One region of the Methylocella sp. CPCC 101449 genome, then DNA from elsewhere that is predicted to be linked to it. Evidence: predicted binding sites of a transcription regulator. Region 1 holds the regulator's gene; each other region holds the start of a gene.
What was found. The regulator LexA, encoded in region 1, represses DNA repair genes until DNA is damaged. The targets are predictions, from matches to a motif close to TGTTCNNNNTGTGTTCNG.
Positions count from the first base shown of each region.

Region 1 (5,932 bases):
TGACCGTGGAAGGCGAGACACGTCGTGTAACCGCGATCAAGGCCAAAGTGGGCGGCACCGATACGACGATCGCGGTCGGCCCGAAAGATGTCGTCTTCGCGTTGACTGGCTCCATGACCGAAGGCACCGCTTACGGCGACATGGATCATGCGCCCATCCTCGAACGGGGCAAGAATGATCCAGGCGATGCCAGTGACTGGGCGCTCTGGAAGAACCTTGCCAAGAAGTCGCCTGTCTTCGGCAAGCCGGAAAAATTCTATGGCGATGTCGATCGCTCGATGTGGGAGTCGGTGACCTTAACCTGCAAGCCCTCTCCCTTCGTCGATAAGCTGAAAGAGCTTTCGGTCAACGATCCTTATTCAGGCAAGACGGTGACGGGCGGCATCATCACCTTCACCGATTCCAATTGGGTGATGAGCTTTACATGTAACCGCCAACCCCATTTCCCAACCCAGCCCAAGGACGTTCTGGTAATCTGGGTCTATGCCCTGCTGATGGACAAGGAAGGCAACTACGTCAAAAAGCCGATGCCGGCCTGCACCGGGCGCGAGATCATCGCCGAGCTTTGTTATCATCTGGGCATCGAGAGCAAGCTCGACGAAGTCGTCGCGAACACCAAGGCCCGCCTCGCGCTCATGCCCTACATCACCTCGATGTTCATGCCGCGCGCCGCGGGGGATCGCCCGCATGTGGTGCCTGCGGGCTGCACCAATCTTGGCTTGATGGGTCAGTTCGTCGAAACCTCGAACGACATCATTTTCACGATGGACAGTTCGATCCGCACGGCCCGCGTCGGTGTCTATACGCTTTTGAACCTGAACAAGCAGGTGCCTGACATCAGCCCGACGCAGTATGACATCCGCTCCATCCTTAAAGCCGCGCGAGCCCTGAACAATGGCGAGCCCTTTCCCGGCGAGCGCCTGCTCCATCGACTCTTGGACAAAACCTATTACGCGCACATCCTGCCGCCGTTACCGGAACCGGATTCCTCAAAGCGCGAAGCGATCGAGAGCGAGCTGGCGGGACTTCTCGGAAAGGGCAGCCAGGCCCTTGGCACAGTTTCGAGTTGGCTCGAACAGGTTCGACAAAACCTGACCAGCCGCAAAAATTAAAATTGCAGGAGGGCGCCGGCGAGGCCAAGCAGAACGACGACAATCCACGGTGGCGCTTTCCACACCGTCAGCAAAAGGAAACCGGCCAGCGCCACCGTAAAGTCGCGCGGTGTCAGCACCGCGCTTGTCCATACCGGGCTATAAAGCGCGGCACCCAAAATGCCGACGACGGCGGCATTGGTGCCCCGCATGGCCGCCTGCGCCGTGGGGCGAAGCCGCAACGCATCCCAAAACGGCAAGGTGCCGTAAACGAGCAGAAGCCCCGGCAGGAAGACGGCGACGAGTGCGATGATGGCGCCTGGTAACCCATTTGGTGCCGGCCCGACGGCCGCGCCGAGATAAGCAGCGAAAGTGAAAAGCGGCCCGGGAACCGCCTGCGCCAAACCATAGCCGGCAAGGAAAGTTTCGTTGCCGAGCCAGCCGGGTGTCACCACCTCGGCCTGCAGCAAAGGCAGCACCACATGGCCGCCGCCGAACACGAGCGCGCCGGAGCGGTAAAAGGCATCGAACAGCGCGATGGCCTGCTGGCCAGTCGTGGCGACCATCAGCGGCGGCAACACCAAGAAAGCAGCAAACAGCACGAGCGCAATCGCCCCAGCCGTCTTCGAAACGGGAAAATGCAAATGTCCAGCGGCGATGGGATCGGTGCCGGTGCCACGACACAGCCAGAGGCCGATCAGCGCACCGAACGCGATGGTGATGATCTGCCCAAAGGAGCCGCCGACAAAGGTTACGAGCGCGACCGCGATCAGGGCGATCGCCGCGCGCTCCTTGTCCGGCGTCAGGCTTTTCGCCATTCCCCAGATCGCCTGCGCGACGACGGCGACGGCCACCAGTTTCAATCCGTGCAGAATGCCTTCGGCCACGGGGCCTGTGAAAGACGCGGCACCAAGCGCGAAGGCGAAGAGGAGGATGGCCGACGGCATGGTGAAAGCAAACCAAGCCGCCAGCCCGCCCAGCAGCCCATTGCCGCGCAGGACACCGAGAGAAAAACCAACCTGGCTCGACGCGGGCCCCGGCAGAAACTGGCAAAGCGCGACCAGATCGGCATAGGCGGCCTCATCGATCCAACGGCGGCGCACGACGATCTCGTCTCGGAAATAGCCCAAGTGAGCGATGGGGCCGCCGAACGACGTCAACCCAAGTTTCAGGAACGAAAAAAAAACCTCGCCGACCGAGCCCTGCGCCGCCAACGTCCCCTTCGTTGTCGAATCAACCCGGTCAGCCATCAAAAGAATCTCCGTTCGCCGTGGAGGCTATAAGCCCCGGCGGAACCTTCTGCATGGGGATTTTATTGCCACTGTGACACTTCTCGAAACGTCGGGATACGATTGCCGCACCGCTTCTTCATGATAAACCTTTTGCTTGATTCATTGTCAGAAAGGCGGGTCATTCGCCGCCCGTCCTCCGCCGATATTTGATGTGTTGAAATCAACGACCCGCGAACGCGGGCGACACCGTTGCTCCCGGAGTTTTTGCAGATGACGCAGCCTCAATGGTTATCGGTGGGTCTCATCATCGTAATGATGGGGGCGTTTCTGTGGGGCCGGCTGCGCTATGACGTGGTGGCACTGCTAGCCCTGCTGGCGGGCCTTGCTCTCGGCATTATTCCGCTGAAAGAGGCTTTCACGGGCTTCTCCGACGATATCGTCATCATCGTCGGCAGCGCTTTGATCTTGAGCGGCGCGGTCGCCCGCTCGCGTCTGATCGAGCGGGCCATGTCGGGGCTCTCCCCCGCACAGAGCTCGACGCAGGTGCAGGTCTTCGTGCTGGTGATCAGCGTCGCCGTCCTCTCCGCCTTCATCAAGAATATCGGCGCTCTGGCGATGATGCTGCCGATCGCCTATCAGCTCGCGCGCAAGGGCGGGAAATCCCCGTCTGTCTTCCTGATGCCGATGGCCTTCGGCTCGCTGCTCGGCGGCATCGTCACTTTGGTGGGCACGTCGCCGAACGTGATCGTCTCGCGCGTTCGCGGCGAATTGACAGGCACGCCGTTCAGCATGTTCGACTTCACGCCCGTCGGCATCGTCATCGCCGTTGCCGGCTGTGCCTTCCTGGCCGTGGGCTATCGTCTGCTGCCGCGCGATCGCCGTGGCGCCACCTCCCTAGAAGCAGCCCTCGATATCGAGGATTATGTCACCGAGGCTCGCGTCGCGGATGGCTCCAAACTGAAAGACAAGACCGTCGCCGATCTGCGCAATCTCGGCGGCGGCGAAGTGGAAATCGTCACGATCCTGCGCGCCAAACGCCAGATCGCCGCGCCTCTGCCCGATGCCCGGTTGAAGGTCGACGACATCCTGCTTCTGCGCGGCGAAGGCGACGCGCTCGAAAAGGTCGTCGCCGAAGGCGGGCTCGATCTGGTCGGCCGGGACCACAAGGAACGCGTGCCTGGCAATGGCGAAACGCCTGTTGAGCGGGTCAGCGAGGCGGTGATCGCGCCGGGCTCGCTGCTTATCGATCAGACGGCGGCGGAGCTTAATCTCTACACCCATCATGGCGTCAATCTGCTGGCCATCAGCCGCGCCGGCGAACGCCTGTCGGAACGGCTGCGTGACGTGCGGCTGCGCTCCGGCGACGTGGTGCTGGTCCAGGGCGGCGAAGACGTGCTGCCTGAGCGCATGGTGGAACTTGGACTGTTGCCGCTGGCCGATCGGCCCGTCGCGCTGGGCAGCACGCGCCGCGCCCTTGTGACGGGCGGCGTGCTGGCCCTCACCATCGCGGCGCTGGCGTTCAGCCTGGCGCCGGTGCCGGTCGTATTTTTCGCCGCGGCGGTTCTGCTCGTCGCATTCAAGGCCCTGCCGCTGCGCGAGGCCTATAGCAATGTCGATGCGCCGATCTTGCTGATGCTCGCGGCCCTCATCCCTGTCAGCGACTCCTTGCGCTCGACCGGCGCGACCGAGGTTTTCGCCACATGGCTGGCATCGGTCGGCAGCGGCCTTCCCGGCTGGGCCTCCCTTGGGCTCATCCTCGTTGCCGCCATGGCCGTGACGCCCTTCCTCAACAACGCGGCGACGGTTCTGGTGATGGCGCCGATCGGCGCTGGCTTCGCCACCCAACTGGGCTATAAGCCGGATGCCTTCCTGATGGCGGTGGCGATCGGTGCGGCTTGCGATTTCCTCACGCCCATCGGCCACCAGTGCAACACGCTGGTGATGGGTCCCGGCGGCTATAAATTTACCGACTATGCCCGCCTTGGTGCGCCGCTTTCCCTGCTGGTCATTGCGATCGGCGTGCCGGCAATCCTGATTTTCTGGCCGCTGCGCTGAGGCTTCCGGCCTTTCCGACCGCCCCTCTTGCGGAACACATCGCGAACGATTATCGTTTGTTCATGGTTTGTTTATCGATTCGCCACAGGGTGGTGCGCCCGATGAGGGGCGAATCGGCAGAGCGGCTTTCAAAGCGCCTTGGCTTGCGGCGTGAGCCCAGCGTGCGTGGGCGGAGAGGAACATTATGCTGACGAAGAAGCAGAGCGAACTCCTGCGCTTCATCAACGAACGGCTCAAGGAAGCCGGCGTACCCCCGTCCTTCGACGAGATGAAGGATGCGCTCGACTTGCGTTCGAAGTCGGGCATTCATCGCCTGATCATGGCGCTGGAGGAGCGTGGCTTCATCCGCCGCCTGCCCAATCGCGCCCGTGCGCTCGAAGTGCTGAAACTGCCGGAAGCCTCCGTGCCGGTCGGTCCGCGCGGCGGCCGCTTCTCCCCGGCTGTGATCGAAGGCAACCTCGGCAAGGTCCGGGCGCCCGTCACTCCCGTTTCCGATGATTTCGTGCCGCCGATTTCGATCCCCGTCATGGGCCGCATTGCTGCCGGTACGCCGATCTCGGCGATCCAGTCGCGCAGTCACACCATTTCCGTGCCGCCGGATTTTCTTTCCACGGGCGACCACTTCGCCCTGGAAGTGCGCGGCGACTCGATGATCGAGGCCGGCATTCTCGACACCGACACGGTGATCATCCGCAAGCAGGATACCGCCGATTCCGGCGACATCGTCGTGGCCTTGATCGACGACGAGGAAGCAACGTTGAAGCGGCTGCGCCGGCGCGGCGCCTCGATCGCGCTCGAAGCGGCCAATCCAGCCTATGAAACCCGGATTTTCGGCCCCGACCGGGTCCGTATCCAAGGGAAGCTGGTGAGCCTGATCCGCCGCTACTGAACGGCAGGCTCATTGCGGCTCGTCGGTCTCCTCCTGCGGAGATGAAGCCGCGACGGGCGGATCGTTCTGCGCGAGAATGCGGGGTGCCGGCGACCATGGCCGATCGAGCTGTGGGGCGCGGGCGCTGCGCAAGGATGCCTTACCATCGCCGGAAAAGCGAAATTCGCTGGCGCCATATTTCAACAGATGTTCGCCATCGACGATGAGCGATGGCCCCGTGCAGGTACCGTTGAGCCAAAAGCGTGTGACGACGATATCGGCACGCGGGCAGTCCTCGGCGACATTGCGAGGATCGAGGATGAGGACGATGACGCGACCGTCCCGCAATGTACCCGTGCAACCACCGACATCGCACAGACCATTGCCCTGCAAGGCCGCATCGCGCGCCGGACGCGCATCGGCATCGGCGGTCAGCCATTGCGACACGCCGAAGAAATTGCCGCGCGCATTCAGGACAGCGAGGCGGCCGTCGGCCACGCGATAAGCCAGGGTGCCGCCTTGTCTGTCGATCATCAGGTCTGGGCGCGCGCCTGTCAGCGCCAAAGCCACACCGGCCACGGCAAACGGCACGCCCAGCCAGCGCAGCGGTGTCTGCCATAAGGTGATCCACAACAGACCGAGCGTCATCAGCAGCAGAGCGCCGGCGCCAAAAGCCGGGATCATGC
Region 1 is NZ_JAPDHU010000002.1:164,089-170,020, reverse strand. It holds gene OIM99_RS11415 (oleate hydratase) at 1-1,112, shown strand, start outside; gene chrA (chromate efflux transporter) at 1,109-2,341, opposite strand; gene OIM99_RS11405 (SLC13 family permease) at 2,594-4,378, shown strand; gene lexA (transcriptional repressor LexA) at 4,563-5,267, shown strand; gene OIM99_RS11395 (ComEC/Rec2 family competence protein) at 5,277-5,932, opposite strand, start outside.

Region 2 (5,932 bases), on a different contig from region 1:
TGACGGATGCTGCGGCAATCGACAGCGAGATGGCATCGCCCTTGATCAAGGTCGACGCCTCGCACCGCAGATTTTTCGGGCAATCATTGCCATCGATCAAAGCGAAAGCCGGCGCGACCGACAAAGCGGCCAACGCACGGCGCATAGCGGTATGGGTCGCCTGGCGAATATTGATCGTGTCGATCTCCGCCGCCGAGGCCATGCCGATGCCCACCGCCACCGCCCGCTGCATCACCTGATCGAAGGCATTCTGCCGTTCGTCGGCATCGAGCTGTTTGGAATCGGTGACGCCCTCGGGCAGCAGCTGCGGGTCGAGGATCACGGCGGCGGCGACCACCGGGCCGCAAAGTGGCCCACGGCCGACCTCGTCGACCCCGGCGATAAAGCGTAGCCCGCGCGCCAACAGGGCCCGTTCGTGGTTAAAGTGGGGGGCTTCCGGCAGGGTTCGTTCGGCCGGTTCCTGGTCGATGACGTCAGCGAGGGCCTGCGACCGATAAACCATAAGGGGCGTTCTGCGCTTCCGTCCGGCCGCGGCGATTGTGCTGGCGGGCCGGTTTCATTAAAAATCCCTTAAGGGATACAACAGGGCTCGGGAGCAGACCATGAGCGACACGTCTATGACTGTGGACAAGGAGGGCGCGAAACTGCCTGGTGGCGCCAGCTTCGACCTGGCGAAGGCCTCGGCGGCGGCCGCCGCCGACAGCGATGCCGAGCGCAACAATGTCTTCGCGAGCCTCGTCAGCGGGGACGCCGATATCGTCGGTCTCGTCGCCTATTCCATCTATAAGCAGAACAAGCACGACTGGCTCGTGTCGTTCGCCCGGCTCAAGAACCGCGAGCCCGACGAGGCGGAACTCGCCGCTTATATCATCGGCGAATCGACGCCGCGCCGGCTCGCCACCTATCGCCATCTGGCGCAGGCGACCCTCGACGGGCGCGGGCCGGAAGTGGGCACCGGCACCACCGGCCAGAGCTATGCCGGCTTGAGCAAAGCGCGCAACGGGCGCTTTGCCGGCGGCAGCCTGTCTCCACTCACCTGGATCGGCCTCACCATCGTGGTGCTGATCCTCGCTTATCTCGCGGCACGCGCCGGCTGGATCAAGGTTTAGATCTTATACCCTGGCATCGATGGCCACGGCACGGGCGACGGCGGCGATCGCGGCATTGCGCTCGTCCGACGTCGCCCTGCTGCCGGTGAGATAGACACTGACGATAATGGGCTTGCGCTGCGGCGCCCAGAACAGACCGACATCATTGGTCGTGCCGTGCCCGCCCGCGCCGGTCTTGTCGCCGACACGCCAATCGCCCGGCACGCCGGCGCGCAACCGCGTATCGCCCGTCTTATTGCCGACGAGCCAGGCGGTGAGCTGCGCGCGCGAAGCATCCGACAGGACATCGCCGAGAACGAGTTTCTGAACGGTCTCGGCCATGGCCTGCGGCGTGGTGGTATCGCGCAGATCATGCGGCGTCGCATTGCTCATCATCGGTTCGATACGATCGAGACGGAAGACCTTGTCGCCGATCGAGCGCGCGAAAGCCGTCATGCCTTTCGGGCCGCCGAGCGTCGCCAGAATCAGATTGGCCGCCGCATTGTCCGACAGGGTGGTCGTCGCCGCGCAGAGCTCCGCCAATGTCATACTGTCGCCGACCTTCTTCTCGGTGCCCGGCGAATTGGGAACGATGTCGCTCGCTTTAACGGGAATAGGACGATCGAGCTTTTCCTTGCCCTGATCGACGCGTTTCAAGACGGCGGCGGCCAGAACCAGCTTGAACGTGCTGCACATGGGAAAGCGCTCGCTCTGCCGATAGCCGACAGATCGATCCCTTTGCGTATCGAGCACGAAAACACCGAGACGGCCCTTGCTGTCACGTTCGATGTGTCTGAATTGCGTCGTGAGCTGCGCGGCCCAGGACGCACCTGAAGAAGTATTTGAAGAAGCGCTTGATTGAGCGAAGGCCGGTATCGAAAACGTCAGCGCCGTTGCGGCCACGGGCAGGGTTTGGGCAAAGCCACGTCTCGTGATCAAGGCCGCCATTCAATCTCTCCAATCGCTTGCAATCACCGCACACGCGCACGAGAGCATGTTCAAACCATGCTCTCGTGCGCAGCGCTTTCTGCGCAGCGATTGCGGCTATAAAACGCCGAAGGCGGGACGAGAGGCGGGCATCACAACAGCATCAACTGTTCCGGCCCGCGCAGCGGCGGTTTGAACAGATCGCAACGCAATTTGGCGCGCGATGCATTGAGGCCGAGTTTGGCGGCGGCGATCTCGAAGCGACGACCCGTGAGCCAGGCATAGGCGCCCGTGCCTTTCATGCGCTGGCCGAAACTCGAATCATAAGCCTTGCCGCCACGCATGCCGCGCACCAGCGACATGACGTGACGATATTTCGCCGGGAAATGGGTGAGAAGCCATTCGCCGAAAATATTCTCCACTTCGAGCGGCAGGCGCAGCATCACATAGCCGGCGCTGCGCGCGCCCGCCGCCTGCACGCGATCGAGAATGGCTTCGATCTCATGATCGTTGATGGCCGGGATGATCGGCGCGACCAGAGCGGCGGTAGGAATGCCGGCGGCACTCAATTCTCTTAAAGCATCGAGCCGCTTCTGCGGCTGCGCGGCGCGCGGCTCCATCAGGCGCGACAGCTTGCCATCGAGCGACGTGACCGAAATGGCGACCTTGGCGAGGCCTTTCTCGGCCATCGGCGCGAGGATGTCGATATCGCGCGTGACCAGAGCCGATTTGGTGACGATGCCGACTGGATGATTGGCGCGCGACAGCACTTCGAGAATGGCGCGCATGTTGCGATGCTGCCGCTCGATGGGCTGATAGGGATCGGTATTGGTGCCGATGGCGATGGTTTTCGGCTGATAATTCGGCGCCGACAATTCGCGCTCCAGCGCCTGCGCCACGCCGTCCTTGACGAAGAGGCGCGTCTCGAAATCGAGCCCCGGCGACAGGCCCATATAGGCGTGGGTCGGCCGGGCGAAACAATAGACGCAGCCATGCTCGCAGCCGCGATATGGATTAATCGACCGGTCGAAGGAGAGATCCGGGGAATCGTTGCGGGTGATGACTGTGCGCGGCTTCTCGTAGGAAACCTGGGTCTGAAACGCCTCGAGCGAACCGAGACTGTCCCAGCCGTCATCCTCGGCGACACGCGCATGCGGCTCGTAGCGGCCGCTGGCATTGGTCACCGCGCCGCGACCGCGCCGACGGTCTTCCGCGACGGCGCTTTCGACGGTTTCGGTCGGCGGCGCCTGTCTTTCACCATAGCGCGCATTATTGCCAAGGCTCTGTTTTTGAGCCGATTTGGCACTCTGGGACGGGGGGACGGTCGCAGCGGTCCGCGCTGCGGTCTCGACGCTCAACATACACAGGCTCCGCAATTCGACGTCCCCGAAAGAACAAATAGAGAACATTTAGATTCGCGTCAACGAGCCTGTGGACAATCGTGTTGAGGAACCGGATTATTGCACTGCAATCTGACACCTAAGGACCGTATGTTTTCTGTCATCGTTACGACATGCGATCCGGCTGTTCACGGTTCGGCCTCGCCCGAAGCCGTCGCCCGGACTTTGGCGGCCCTGGTGCCAGGCGCCATTTCGGGCATCGTCCGCGACGTGGTGATGGCCGCCACGGGCCAATCCGCTGAGGACGTCAAGGATCTGGCGCGCATCGCCGACCACGCCGGCTGTGAATTTATCGTGACCGAGAAGTGGCTGGACGCCGTGCAAGGCGCGTTGAAAATAGCCCGCGAACAGCGCGTGCTCGCCTTGCAGGCAGGCTTTGCGCCGGAAAGCGGCTTTTATGACGAACTCTCGGACCTAGCCTGGGAAACATCCTTGCGCCCGACCCGCCTCCTGGAGCGGCCGGCGACAACCCTGCACCGCACCCTGCCCTTTCTGGCGCCGCTCGCCGGAATCGTGGCAGAAAGGGACAGGTTGATGCAGACCAGCGGTTCGAAGGCCAGCGTCGCGAGTTTCAGCGCCTGGGCGCGGCAAGTGGGACCGAAACGGACCATGCGCACCAGGGCAAGGCGTGTCGACTGAGAATGAGGGGATCCATGTCGTTGAAGTTGATCTTCACTGCCGCTCTTTGCGCCGCTTTGTTTACCGGCGGCGGCAGCGCCTTGGCGCAAAGTTCTCCCAAAACGTCGCCCGCCACCGCGAAGCCCGCGGCAACACCAGCGCCCGCGAGCGCGCCTATCGATTGCCCGGCGCAAGGCGCCGACGCCATCGAGAAGACCTTGCTGGCGGCACCGACCTGCGGCGCCTCGGTGCGCTTGCTGAAAGCCTGCGCCTTCGGCTCAAGTGCCGATGTGCAATTGGCGCAGAAGGTCGTCAACAAATGCGAGGCACGGTTCAGCCGCCGCATCAGCAAACAGCGCTATCGCGCCTATCGCGCGGCGCAGGCGCGTTGCAACGCGCGCTATGGCAAGATGCAGGGCACGATGTATCAGTCGCTCGCCGCGATCTGCCGGGCGGAAGCCGCCGCGCGCACGGCGCGGGTGGCGCGCCGGCGCTAAAAATCCGTCGCGTTTGGAGCTTTAACTCTTACCTCTGCGCAGATGCTCGTCGAGACGCGGCATGATCTCGACGAAGTTGCACGGCATGTAGCGGTAGTCGAGCTGATGCACGAGAATGCCGTCCCAGGCATCCTTGCAGGCGCCCGGCGAACCGGGCAGGACGAAGATGAAGGTCGCGCCCGCGACACCAGCGGTGGCCCGCGACTGCACCGTCGACGTACCAATTTTGTCGTAGGAAATGCGATGGAAGACGGTCGAGAAACCGTCCATCCGCTTTTCAAATAATGGCTCAAGCGCTTCCGGCGTCACGTCGCGGCCGGTGAAGCCGGTGCCGCCGGTGGCGATCACCACATCGATAGCCGGATCGGCGATCCAGGCGCGGACGCGGGCACGAATCTTTTCGACGTCATCGGGAACGATTGCCCGATCGGCCAGTTCATGCCCGGCCTGGGCGATGCGAGCGGCCAAGGTGTCGCCCGATTTGTCATCGGCCAGAACGCGCGTGTCCGACACGGTCAAAACCGCGATCTTCAGCGCCACGAAAGGCCTTTTATCATCGAGGCCCGGCATGAGGCGCTCTCAACGCGCGAAGGTGTTGCAGGAATCGACCGAGCCGCTTTGCAGGCCGTTCTGCAGCCAGCGCACGCGCTGTTCCGACGAGCCGTGGGTGAAGCTGTCGGGCACGACGCGGCCGCGGCCGGCCTGTTGCAGACGGTCGTCACCGATGGCGGTCGCCGTATTGATCGCCTTCTGGATATCGCCGTCTTCGAGAATCTTCCATTTCTGATTGGCGTGATAGGCCCACACGCCGGCCAAGCAATCGGCCATCAGTTCGACGCGCACCGAAAGACCATTGGCTTCCGCCTGGCTCGAGGCACGCTGCTGCGCCTGCTGCACGCGCGGCAGAATGCCGAGCAGGTTTTCGATGTGATGGCCCATCTCGTGCGAGATGACATAGGCATAGGCGAAATCGCCGCCGCCACCGAGCTTGCGCTTCATGTCGTTGAAGAACGACGTGTCGAGATACATTTTCTGATCGATCGGGCAATAGAACGGGCCCATCGCCGATTGCGCGGCGCCGCAGGCCGAGCGCGTCTGACCATCGAAGATCACCAGCGATGCGGGCTTGAACTGAATGCCCTTCTGCTGCGGCAGAACCTCTTTCCACACGTCCTCGTTCATCGCGACGACGGCGGAGACGAAACGGCCCATCTGATCGGTCGGCGGACCGGACTGACGCTGGCTCTGCTGCTGCGGCTGGCTGTAGCCGCCGCCGGTGGTGCGGCTGAACATTTCAGCGCCGCCGATGAGAATGCGGGGGTCGATGCCGACAGCCCAGCCGATCAGGCCGAGAATGATGATGGTGCCGATGCCGAGACCGCCGCCACCGCCAGGAATCGGC
Region 2 is NZ_JAPDHU010000001.1:1,123,615-1,129,546, forward strand. It holds gene OIM99_RS05080 (ribonuclease HII) at 1-502, opposite strand, end outside; gene OIM99_RS05085 (hypothetical protein) at 603-1,109, shown strand; gene bla (class A beta-lactamase) at 1,113-2,036, opposite strand; gene OIM99_RS05095 (PA0069 family radical SAM protein) at 2,168-3,376, opposite strand; gene OIM99_RS05100 (hypothetical protein) at 3,506-4,054, shown strand; gene OIM99_RS05105 (hypothetical protein) at 4,069-4,530, shown strand; gene moaB (molybdenum cofactor biosynthesis protein B) at 4,552-5,100, opposite strand; gene OIM99_RS05115 (neutral zinc metallopeptidase) at 5,110-5,932, opposite strand, start outside.
Region 2: the regulator LexA is predicted to act here: its motif matches at 3,406-3,423, upstream of OIM99_RS05095 (PA0069 family radical SAM protein).

Region 3 (5,932 bases), 890 kb from region 1:
CCGGCCGGAATACTCCTCCTAAGCGCTACTCACCTTTCACGGTCGCGCGCAGCGGAATTTCCTTCAGGGCGAGGAAGCAGAGCGCCGCCAGCGCCGAGATGACCGCACCGGCCAGGAAGATGTCGCGGAACGCGCTTGCAGTCGCGAGTTCCACGGCGGCATCGCCCGTGGTGCCCTCGCGCAAGCCTGGCAGGCCGCTCGCCAATGCGATGGCACCGACGGCCGCCACACCGAGCGCGCTGCCCAGATTGCGCATGAAGCTCAACACGGCGGTGGCGACGCCCAAATGGCGATAATCGACAGCGTTCTGAACCGTGACGGTGCCGATCGGGAACATCGAGCCCATGCCGAAACCGGCAACGAAGAGGAGCGTTTCCGTCAGCAACAGAGAAGCCGTGGTAGATTGCAGCGCCAGCACGGTCAGGCAGACGGCGGCGAGCGCATAGCCGCCGACGGCAAGATATTTGTAGCGCGGCACATGCTGCACCATCTTGCCGATGACGGCGCTGCCGACGGTCGTCCCCATGATATAGGCGACCAGCGCCACGCCGGATGCCGCTACCGACAGGCCGAGATGCGACTGCAAATAGATCGGCACGTAAACGGCAATGGCCAGACTGCCGCCCATGCCGAAGAAACAAGCCAGGGTAGCCGCCGCGACGATGGGGTTGCGCAGCACTTCGAGCGGGATCAACGGCTCTTCCACCCGATTAAGCCAGAACACGAACAGCAGCCAGAGAATGAACGACGCGCCGAGCAGAGATAGAATGACAGGCGAAAGCCATGGATAAATGCCGCCGCCCCAGGTCAGCGCCAGCATCAAGGTCGTCGTGGCGGCGAGCGTCAGCAGGCCGCCGACGAAATCGAGACGATGGCGATGCGTCGGCACCGCCAGCTTCTTCAGCGGTCCGGCCAGAATGAACAGAGCGCCGATGCCAAGGGGAATATTGACCCAGAAGATCAGCGACCAATGCCAGCGCTCGGCGAAGAAACCGCCGAGCAGCGGTCCGGCCAGGCTGGCAATCGCCCAGGTCGCCGAAATATAGCCGGCATAAGCGGCCCGTTCGCGCGGCGGCACCGTATCGCCGATGACCGTTTGCGCCAGAACGAGCAAGCCACCACCGCCCAGCCCCTGCACGGCGCGGCCGACGATCAGAGTGAGCATGGTCGGCGATAGCGCCGAGATCACCGAACCCAGGAGAAAGATGACGACCGCGGCGGCGATCACCGGCCGCCGGCCGTAGCTGTCGGAAATCTTGCCATAGAGCGGCGCCGAAGCGGTGGCGGTCAACAGATAGGCCGTGATGATCCAGGGCAGATATTCGCTATCGCCAAGCGCGCTGCCAATGGTCGGCATGGCTGGCGTGACGATGGTCTGATCGATCGCCGCCAACAGCATGACGACGAGAACGCCGATCACGATTGCCTGTTTTTCGCTACGGCCGAGCCTCTCGTCCGGGCGAAGGTCGTTATTGTCTTGAACGTTCATAGGGTCAGCTTTGACAAGAGAAGCGGATGCATCGGCATAAGCGATGCCCTGTCCTGGATCCGCTCTATAGCGTTTTGCAGTTTGACGTAGTCAAACGTCACAAAGACGCGTCAAAAGCATGGGCAAAATCGCATTTCTTCGAAATGCGATTTGCTCGGGTCGAGAATGCTTCCTCTTGGAAGCGGCCGGGCTAACCATCCGACCAGCTCTCGTTTCGGGCCGCTCCTTCTATCCCTGGGCTTGTCACGAGGTCAATGCCAAGGCGATGCTAAAGGCCGGCGTTTAACCCGTGAAATTTGCGGATGCCATCAAAGGCCAACGCTCAAGCAGATGATAAGTGCCAAGCCGACCGAGCCAGCGCTCGTTGTGAACGAGGCAGAACTCTTTCACCACGAAACGGATCGGCTCGATCGCGCGCAGGCGAACCATCCCAGGGCCATAGGACAAGGTCATATGGGGCAAAAAAGCACCAGAAGTTTGCAACTTCAGCCCGTTTTCAGTCATGGCTAAACCAAGCTGACGTTGCAAATCAGATAGTAGCTGACCTTCAGCTCGTAGAACGAGTGGGTGCCAATTTGGGCGCCCTTCATGAAATGTCTCGATGGCTGATAGGCTCACTTCAAATGGAGGAATGGCTATCCTATTGCCGGCCCGTTGCGCGGCATAAAGGAACTTGCTCCGCACCCGTCTATAGTCGGCTATGTGTTGTAAAGAGATATGCAGCCGTTCGGTCAGCAACGGCGATCCAATCAAGCGATGCGTTTTCCGAAAAAGCCGTCCGAACTCTTCCGCTTTAACTGCTGTTTCAGCGTCAGGAAATAACGCATAGAAAATGCGGTCAGGACGACTCGGCCGGCCCGGAAAGTCCCAATAAAAATCGAACGCATCCTGCATGACGCTAACTCCACGCCGCGTGCAGGTCCCCTTAAACCCAGATTAGAACAAAACAGGAACATAACGCAAGTCGTTCCCGCTCAGCAGTGCTAAACTCCCGCCATGGCGATTCACTCTGGCTCCTGTCACTGCGGCGCGGTTCGCTTCGAGGTCGAGGCTAAAATCGATCATGTACGCGCCTGCGATTGCTCGATCTGCCGGCGGCGGGGCGCGCTGACGTTTCGCGTGCCCGAGACGGCACTGCGCCTGTTGACGCCGCGCGAGAACATGACGGTCTATCGGTGGGGAAGCGAAACGGCGGAAGACTATTTCTGCAAGACGTGCGGCATCCTGCCGTTCCGCAAACCGAGCGCACCGACTGCGGCCGAACGAGCGGCAAGCGTCGAACCATTCAAAGGCTGGGCAATCAACGTGCGCTGCCTGGACGATGTCGATCTGGAAAGCCTGCCGCGCGTCAAAATCGCAGGCAGCAAGCTCGTCCTCTGAAGACGGCGCTCAAGCCACTTTGCGCGTCAGCTTACAGTTGAACTCGCGCTCGATATAGATTTCGACGAAGCCCGGCAGCCAGCCCTGGCGCACCATATCCTTGAACGGCTCGGTATAGCGCTCGTCATATTTCTCGGTGAGAACGACGATGCGCCAGAGATTCAGCGGATCGTTATCGTCGCCGGCAGCGGCATGTTCGACATGAAAGAGAGGCTGAAAGTCGCCCGCCTTTAAAGGCTGGCCAGCCTCATCGGGAAACTGCGCGCGGCCCATGAAGAAAATTCGCTGCGTCTCGTTGTCGATCAGCACCTCTTCCAGCACCGTGCCGCGCACGTTCGGATCGATCCAGCCGACCTGTTCGGAAGAGCGGAAGAACCGTTCGGCTCCATCAGCCAATTGATGCCGGCCCCAGGATTTCCCCGTCGACACCACATAAGGAATGAAGCTTGCGGGGTCCCAGGCTTTCCGGCACTCCATGTCCCAGAGCTTGGCGCGCGACATCCGCGCTGGCGGCGTCACCGTATATTTCTCGCGCAGCTTGCTGTTGACCGCGACCGCCGGCAGCTCGAAGCGGCTGTGGCTGGGGTCATTCCACGCCGCCTCGAATTCGTCGGCAACCGCTTTGAACGAGACATCGGAGCCCATGTGCCCTCTCCTTAAGTCTATAACCGCAAAGTCTATGAGTAACTATCTTGAGATTAAGATAATTGACCTTAAGATAAAAGAGTCAAGACCGTTGGCGATCAATAATCGCTTGGTCCGACATCTCAGGGAGGCTTTCATGTTCAGATCGTGGCGCATTTTGCCCCTGGCTGTTGCCATCGTCGCTTCCGCTTACACCGTTGCAGCACGAGCGCAATCGACTATCACCACCCGCAACGACATCACCTTCGCCGAACATGATCAGGTGAAACTCGTCGGCGATCTCTATATGCCGCAAGGCGTTCAGAAAGCGCCGATCCTGATCGCCGTTCATGGCGGCGGCTGGCAGGTCGGCGACCGTAAAATCTATCAAAATCTTGGCCCTTATCTGGCAAAGAACGGTTATGCGGTCTTCGCCATCGAATACCGGCTCAACAAGCCGCAAGCGCGGAGCTATCCCGGCGCGATCTACGACACCAAGGCCGCCATTCAATATGTCCGCGCCAATGCTGCAAGCCTCGGCATCGATCCCGACCGCATCGGCCTGATCGGCGACAGCGCCGGCGGCCATCTGTCAGCTCTCGTCGCGCTAGCCGGCGAGGAGCCGCTCTACTCCACTGACTATCGCTCCGATCCGAACGCCAGCGTTTCAGCCAAGGTCAAAGCGGTCGTAGGCTTCTATGGTGTCTATGACATGCAGGCGCAGTGGCAGCATGACCTCGTCACCCGCCCGCGCGACAATATCGCCGAAAAATTTCTCGGCGCCGCGCCCTATGCCAACCGAAAAGTCTACTTCGACTCCTCGCCCATCAACTATGCCATGGTCGACAAGAACGGCGTCCGCTTCCTGCTGATCCACGGCACCGACGACGATATCGTCGATCCCGCCACCCAATCGACGGCTTTTCTCTTGGCGCTGAAACAAGCCGGCTTCTACGTCCGCACCGTGGTCGTCCCCGGGGCCGGCCATTTCTTCGTCACCGATCCCGTCGATGACACCAGTTTCGGCGGCTTCGCCGGACCGAAGATCGTCCGCTTCCTCGCCGAGATAAACTTCTAAGTGTTGGCGTCATCCCGGATCGCATGCGGCGCCGGGATGACGCGGACTTCTCACGCCGGCTGCAATTGCCGCCGCACGATCGGCGGAAAAGCCAGCCCAATCCCCACGGCTCCCAATCCGACCAGAGCGGAGCCGATGTAGAGCCACATATAGCTGGCGTAAGTATCGAAGATGAGGCCGCCAGCCACCGGACCAAACGCCATCCCGATGCTCGACAACAGAGTCGCCGCGCCAAATACCGTACCGATGATCTGCTGGCCGAAATATTCCCGCGCCAGCACCGCATAGAGCGGCATCACCCCGCCGTAGATCGTGCCGAAAACCGCGGCGAGCAGATAGAATTCGCCAAGCCGGCTGACGAACAGATAGGCGGCGATGGCGACGGCCTGAAGTGTGAGCCCGGTCAACAGCACGCGTTTGACACCCACCCGATCGGCCAGCACGCCGAACAGGACGCGTCCAAACAGACCAGCAAGCCCTTCCACACTGTAGATGCTGACAGCCGCCATCGGCGCGATGCCGCAGAGCGTCGCATAACTGATCATGTGGAAGATCGGCCCCGCATGAGCGGCACAACAGGCAAAGAACGTCAGCCCCAAGACCCAGAATTGTTGCGAACGCAGGGCGTCTTTCACCGACATGCCGGTGCTAACCGCCTGAGGCCCGCCCGAAGCCGCAACGGCTGGCGGTCGACGCACCAGAGAAGCGGCCGGAATTAAAAGCACCCAGGCCACCACGCCGATGACGAACATCGCCGTGCGCCAGTCGTAAGCCGAGATGAGCCAGCGCGCGAAGGGCGAGATCGTCATCGGTGCCACGCCCATGCCGGCCGAGACGAGCGAAACCGCCAGGCTGCGATTGGTCTCGAACCAGCCGGTGGTGGTGGCGATCATCGGCGCGAAGAAGGCACTGGCGGCGGCCCCGACCAGAATGCCGTAGATCAACTGGAACGTGGTCAGCGTTTCCGCCCGGCTCGCCAGAACCAGCGCCAGGCCGAGCAGGACCGCGCCGCTCAGCACCACGATACGCGGACCGAACCGATCGGTCATCGCACCCCAGGCGAAGCCGCCAAAGCCCATGACCAGGAAATTCAACGTCATGGCGCTCGATATGCCGGCCCGCGACCAATGGGTGTCGGTTGCAACCGGTTCAAGAAAAATGGCCAGCGAAAACATCGCGCCCAGCGCGACACAGGTCATCAGCGCGCCCGCGCCGACGATCACCCAACGATAAGAGCTCATGTCCGGCTATCCTCAGGTTCTGAAGAGACTAAACCAAGGACGCGCCAACCTAGGCCATTCCGACATGGGGCGAGAAATTATTCGCAACCATCATCGGCCGCGGGTCAGGAGGTCTCCTGA
Region 3 is NZ_JAPDHU010000002.1:1,056,269-1,062,200, forward strand. It holds gene OIM99_RS15835 (cupin domain-containing protein) at 1-22, shown strand, start outside; gene OIM99_RS15840 (MDR family MFS transporter) at 26-1,489, opposite strand; gene OIM99_RS15845 (2'-5' RNA ligase family protein) at 1,772-2,383, opposite strand; gene OIM99_RS15850 (GFA family protein) at 2,486-2,869, shown strand; gene OIM99_RS15855 (hypothetical protein) at 2,879-3,514, opposite strand; gene OIM99_RS15860 (alpha/beta hydrolase) at 3,651-4,571, shown strand; gene OIM99_RS15865 (MFS transporter) at 4,622-5,812, opposite strand.
Region 3: the regulator LexA is predicted to act here: its motif matches at 2,427-2,444, upstream of OIM99_RS15845 (2'-5' RNA ligase family protein).

Region 4 (5,932 bases), on a different contig from region 1:
GCCAAAGATCAGGCCGCCGACGACGAGGCCGATGAGACCATTGGTGTTGGAGAGATAGACCGAGGCCGACAGATCGAGCACGCCGGCGCCAACGAGGATCTGGGTGAAGGCCAGGGCGGCGAGCACGCCGGCGAAATAGGCCGTGAGACGGCTGTTGGAGCCCTCATTGCGCGCTTCTTTGAGGCCGCCGAGCAGGCAATATTGCGAACTCTCGGACATGGCGCCGAAGACGAGGCCGATGAGCGCGGCGGCAAGCGCCACGGCAAGGCGGGGTTCGCCAGCAAAAGACTGGATCTGTGCGAGCATGACACGCTCCGCCGGTCGCGCCGGCCATTGAGAACTTGCCTCGTATATAGGCGCGTCTGGCGGCGATAACAATGTGATTTCAGTATAATAACATTTTTGAAATGTATTATAACGGGTCGGCCAATCGGGCGTTGCTGGGGGTTCAGCCCCCCAGCGCCTGCGCGATGGCGGCAATGGCTTCGTCGGCCTTGGTGCCGTCGGGGCCGCCGGCCTGGGCCATGTCGGGACGGCCGCCACCGCCCTTGCCGCCGAGCTTTTCGGAAGCGAGGCGGACGAGATCGACGGCGTTATATTTGTCGGTGAGGTCGCGCGTGACGGCGACTACCGCGCCGGCCTTGCCGTCGGCGGTGACGCCGACGATCGCAACGATGCCGGAACCGACGCTCTGCTTGGCTTCGTCGGCCAGCGATTTGAGATCCTTCATCTCCACGCCGGACACCGAGCGGCCGAAGAATTTGACGCCGCCGATATCGCGCACCGCATTGTCGCCGCCACCGGCGCCGCTGCCCATGGCGAGTTTCTTGCGCGCGTCGCCCAGTTCCTTATCGAGCTTGCGGCGCTCGTCGATGAGGTTCGTCAGGCGGCTGGCGGCGTCGCTCGCGGGCGCCTTGAGCAATTGCGCGAGTTCGCGCAGGCGACGGGCTTCCTCGTTGAGGTGGTGGCGCGCGCCATCGGCGGTCTTGGCTTCGAGGCGCCGCACGCCGGCGGCCACCGCGCTTTCATCGACGATGGTGATCAGGCCGATGTCGCCGGTGCGGCCGACATGGGTGCCGCCGCACAATTCCACCGAGAAATCGCGGCGGTTATTGTCACCACTTGCATTATCGCCGCCCGCATTGGTGCCCATCGACACGACGCGCACTTCATCGCCGTATTTTTCGCCGAACAGCGCACGGGCGCCGGACGCAATGGCATCCTCGACGCCGAGCACGCGGGTGATCACCGGCTCGTTCTGCAAGACGACCTTGTTGGCGATGTCCTCGATCTCGGCCAGTTCCGCATCGGTGATGGGCTTGGGGTGCGAAAAGTCGAAGCGCAGGCGGGTGTCTTCGACGAGCGAACCCTTCTGGGCGATGTGATCGCCGAGCACCTGGCGCAGCGCCTCGTGCAGCAGATGGGTGGCCGAGTGATTGGCGCGGATCGCCGTGCGCCTCATATGATCGACGCTCAGTTCGACCGGCATTTCGAGGACGAGTTTCGACGAGTCCTTGGCGACTTCCACGTCGTGGACGAAGAGATCGCCGAGCTTCTTCTGCGTGTCCTTGACGGTCGCTTTGATGCCGGCGGCGGTCAGGCGGCCGGTGTCGCCGACCTGGCCGCCGGATTCGCCATAGAACGGCGTCTGGTTGACGACGACGAGGCCGCTTTCGCCCGGCAGAAGCTCGTTCACTTCCTTGCCGTCGCGCACGATGGCCTTGATGATGCCTTCGGCCGCTTCGGTCTCGTAGCCCAAAAATTCGGTGGCGCCGATGCGATCCTTGATGGCGAACCAGATGGTTTCGGTGGCGGCTTCGCCGGACCCGGCCCAGGCCTTGCGCGCTTCGGCGCGCTGGCGCTCCATCGCCGTGTCGAAAGCGGGCAGATCGACGCTGATGCCGCGGGCGCGCAGCGCGTCCTGGGTCAGATCGAGCGGGAAGCCGTAGGTGTCATAGAGCTTGAAGGCGGTTTCGCCCGAGAGGCTGGCGCCGGCAACGAGCGTCTTGGTCTCATCGTCGAGAATGGCGAGGCCGCGCGCCAAGGTGGTGCGGAAGCGGGTTTCCTCAGTGCGCAGCGTTTCGGTGATCAGCGCTTCGGCGCGCACCAGTTCCGGATAGGCGCGGCCCATTTCGCGCACCAGTTCCGGCACGAGGCGCCACATCAGCGGCTCCTTGGCGCCGAGCAATTGGGCATGGCGCATGGCGCGGCGCATGATCCGGCGCAGCACATAGCCGCGGCCTTCGTTCGACGGGGTGACGCCGTCGGCGACGAGGAAGGAGGACGCCCGCAGATGGTCGGCGATGACGCGGTGGCTCGCCTGCTGCGGACCATCGGGATCGACGCCCGTCGCATCGGCGACGGCGCGAATCAGCGCCCGCATCAGGTCGATGTCGTAGTTGGAATGGACGCCTTGCAAGATCGCGGCGATGCGCTCGAGGCCCATGCCGGTGTCGATCGAGGGGCGGGGCAGCGGCACGCGATCGCCGGGCGCGATCTGGTCGTACTGCATGAACACCAGGTTCCAGAATTCGAGGAAGCGGTCGCCGTCCTCATCGGGCGAACCCGGTGGTCCACCTTGCAGGGCCGGGCCCTGGTCGTAGAAGATTTCCGAACACGGACCGCAGGGGCCGGTGTCGCCCATCTGCCAGAAATTGTCGCTGGTCGGGATGCGGATGATGCGATCGTCGGAGAAGCCGGCGATCTTGCGCCACAGCGCATGGGCCTCGTCGTCGGTGTGATAGACGGTGACGAGCAGGCGGCTCTTGTCGAGGCCGAATTCTTTCGTGATCAGCTTCCACGCCAATTCGATGGCGTGTTCCTTGAAATAGTCGCCAAAAGAGAAATTGCCGAGCATTTCAAAGAAGGTGTGGTGGCGCGCCGTATAGCCGACATTGTCGAGGTCGTTGTGCTTGCCGCCGGCGCGCACGACCTTCTGACTGCTGGTGGCGCGGTTGTAGGGCCGCTTCTCGACGCCGGTGAAGACGTTCTTGAACTGCACCATGCCGGCATTGGTGAACATCAAGGTCGGGTCGTTGCGCGGCACGAGCGACGACGACGGAACGATCTCGTGACCATTCTTGGCGAAGTAGTCGAGGAAGGTCGACCGGATTTCGTTAACGCCGCTCATCTTGGGAAACTAAACCTCACCCGTCGTTGCAATTGGCTGCGGCCCCAAGCAGGCGGCATGCCGGGCGGGCTTGCGCTGATCATGGTCGCAGGGGTGCTTGGCGGAGCCTGGCACCGCCGGAAGCGGCCCGTTCTAGCGTGGTTTGGAGGAAAATGAAAAGGCCGCTGTTTCGGGGCTGTTTGCCGGGGAAGGCTGGACCCGATGGCTTTCAGAAAAGCCGCGATTGCAGCGCCCGTGAGCAGGCAAAAAGGCCGAGGGGCTAAAAAAGGGGGGGCGAAACGGGAGCACGCCGGACATACGCTCCGGCGACGCGCTCCCGTTTCGCAAGACGGGTGGGACAGGGAGGGGCCTGTAGAGGGGACCGTTCCACAAAACCGATGCGAAAACGTGTTGGCGGCACTGCTTCACGTTTTCGATGCGACCCTGCCCGCGCCCGTATTCAGCGCAAAGAGGGATCTTTGCCTTATTCGTCGTCTTCCTCGGCAGGGCCAGCGTCGATCTGCTCGGCGATCAGACCGGCATTTGCCCGAATGGCGGCCTCGATGCGGTTGGCGACATCGGGATTGTCCTTCAGGAAGGTTTTGGCGTTCTCGCGGCCCTGGCCGAGGCGCTGGGAATCATAGGAGAACCAGGCGCCGGATTTCTCGACCACGCCGGCCTTGACGCCAAGGTCGACCAGTTCGCCGTTCTTCGAGATGCCTTCGCCATACATGATGTCGAATTCGACCTGTTTGAACGGCGGGGCGACCTTGTTCTTGACCACTTTGACACGGGTCGAGTTGCCGATGACCTCTTCGCGGTCCTTGATGGCGCCGATGCGGCGGATATCGAGGCGCACCGAAGCGTAGAATTTCAAAGCGTTACCACCGGTGGTCGTTTCCGGGCTGCCGTACATCACACCGATCTTCATGCGGATCTGGTTGATGAAAATGACCATGGTCTTGGAACGCGAGATCGAGCCGGTGAGCTTGCGCAGCGCCTGGCTCATCAGGCGCGCCTGCAGGCCGGGCTGTACCTCGCCCATTTCGCCTTCGATTTCGGCGCGCGGCGTCAGGGCCGCCACCGAATCGATGACGAGGACGTCGATGGCGCCGGAGCGCACCAGGGTGTCGGTGATTTCGAGCGCCTGTTCGCCGGTGTCGGGCTGGGAAATCAGGAGATCGTCGAGCTGCACGCCGAGCTTACGGGCATAGACTGGGTCGAGCGCATGTTCGGCGTCGACGAAGGCGCAGACGCCTCCGCGCTTCTGCGCCTCGGCGATGACATGCAGGGTGAGGGTGGTCTTGCCGGACGATTCCGGACCATAGATTTCGACGATGCGGCCGCGCGGCAGGCCGCCGACGCCGAGCGCCACGTCGAGGCCGAGCGAACCGGTCGGCACGGTCTCGATTTCGACCGCCTGCTGGTTCTTGCCCATCCGCATGATGGAGCCTTTGCCGAAGGCGCGCTCGATTTGGGAGAGGGCGGCGTCCAGCGCCTTAGTTTTGTCCACGGAACTACCTTCCACGAGGCGGAGATTGGCTTGGCTCAAGGGTCTGCTCCTTCTGGCACGATGCCGGCAAACAGCGCAACGGCGGGCGTTTCTTTGTCTGTGGAGGAGAGTGTACGCTGTTTGTTCTCACTCGCAAGTTCTTTTTTTGTTCCTGCCACTTGCTCCTGACAGGAAGTGTCAGGATATGGTTAAGACTTAGCTGGTGAGCATTCATCATTCGGGATCATTGCAAGGCTCTGTTAGGCACGTCTTCTTGCTTGGCTGGCATGTGCGCGAGACGTCACCCACATTAGGTCGTGAACCGAGGTTGCTCTCGTGGATGAAACTGGCTTCAAGCTCTTCGACTGGCTGTTCAAGTCTCTGCTGCAGGACGCGCTCTGGTATTGCCTTAAACGTCCTTGGCTGCCGGCCATCATTTTTTTCCCGCCGGTGATTTTTGGCGACCGGATTTTCGCGAGCGGTTTCAGCACTGCCTTGTATTTGAGCGGAGTGGTGGTCCTCATCGTCTGGAACTGGTGGCGGGAGAAGCAGCAACGGGCACCACACGCTACAGGGCCAAGTCGAACAAATTCCAAGCGCTCCTTCGCTCATCTCTTAGCCGAAGTGGTCGGAAGCGCCTTTGCTCTGGTTCTGATAGGCCTTGCGATCGTCTATCTCGACCCTTGGACGATGGTGGGAATCCTGGGCCTGCCCTTTGTGGCTTTATTGATCTGGGGGTATTGGCAGCAGCGTCGTGCCGAGCAGCGTCTTGCCAATCGGCCGCCGCTCGACAATGCGATCCGGCGATCCGTCGATGAAAGATAGGTCAAATTTTGCGACCGCTTCTGCGGACCAATGGTAACTCGGTCTTAGGCAAATCGGGGCATGGCGCTAGATTGAGGGCCGAGGATCTTCACTGTTCCAGACTTGGCTGGATTGCTTGGATGCGAGCACTGCTTAAGTACCTCACAGGCCGTCCGGCTCTGCTCTGGATCGTCTTTGGTGCGCCTGTCTTCTTTGCCGTTACGCAAATGCTGCCGGCCTCGACCATGGGAACGGCCATCATATGGGGCGCATGGGGGCTCGTCCTTGTGGGCTGTATCGTTGGGGCTCGTGTTGCGAAGCTCGATAACGCCGATCTCGTCGCGTTCAATCAGCACTACATCGCCAAGCGATTTCCTCGGCTCAACGCGGTTGTAGATTGGGGAATGGACTTCGCGATTATCGGTTTTGGTATCTACTATCTTCTAAGCGCAGCCGAGCGTGGAGTGATTGGTGAACTTGGTCGTGGGGGCCACATTGAAGTGATGTTCCGGGACCATCCCATTGAG
Region 4 is NZ_JAPDHU010000001.1:2,106,298-2,112,229, forward strand. It holds gene OIM99_RS09760 (YeeE/YedE family protein) at 1-306, opposite strand, end outside; gene alaS (alanine--tRNA ligase) at 449-3,130, opposite strand; gene recA (recombinase RecA) at 3,594-4,661, opposite strand; gene OIM99_RS09775 (hypothetical protein) at 4,938-5,426, shown strand; gene OIM99_RS09780 (hypothetical protein) at 5,546-5,932, shown strand, end outside.
Region 4: the regulator LexA is predicted to act here: its motif matches at 4,758-4,775, upstream of recA (recombinase RecA).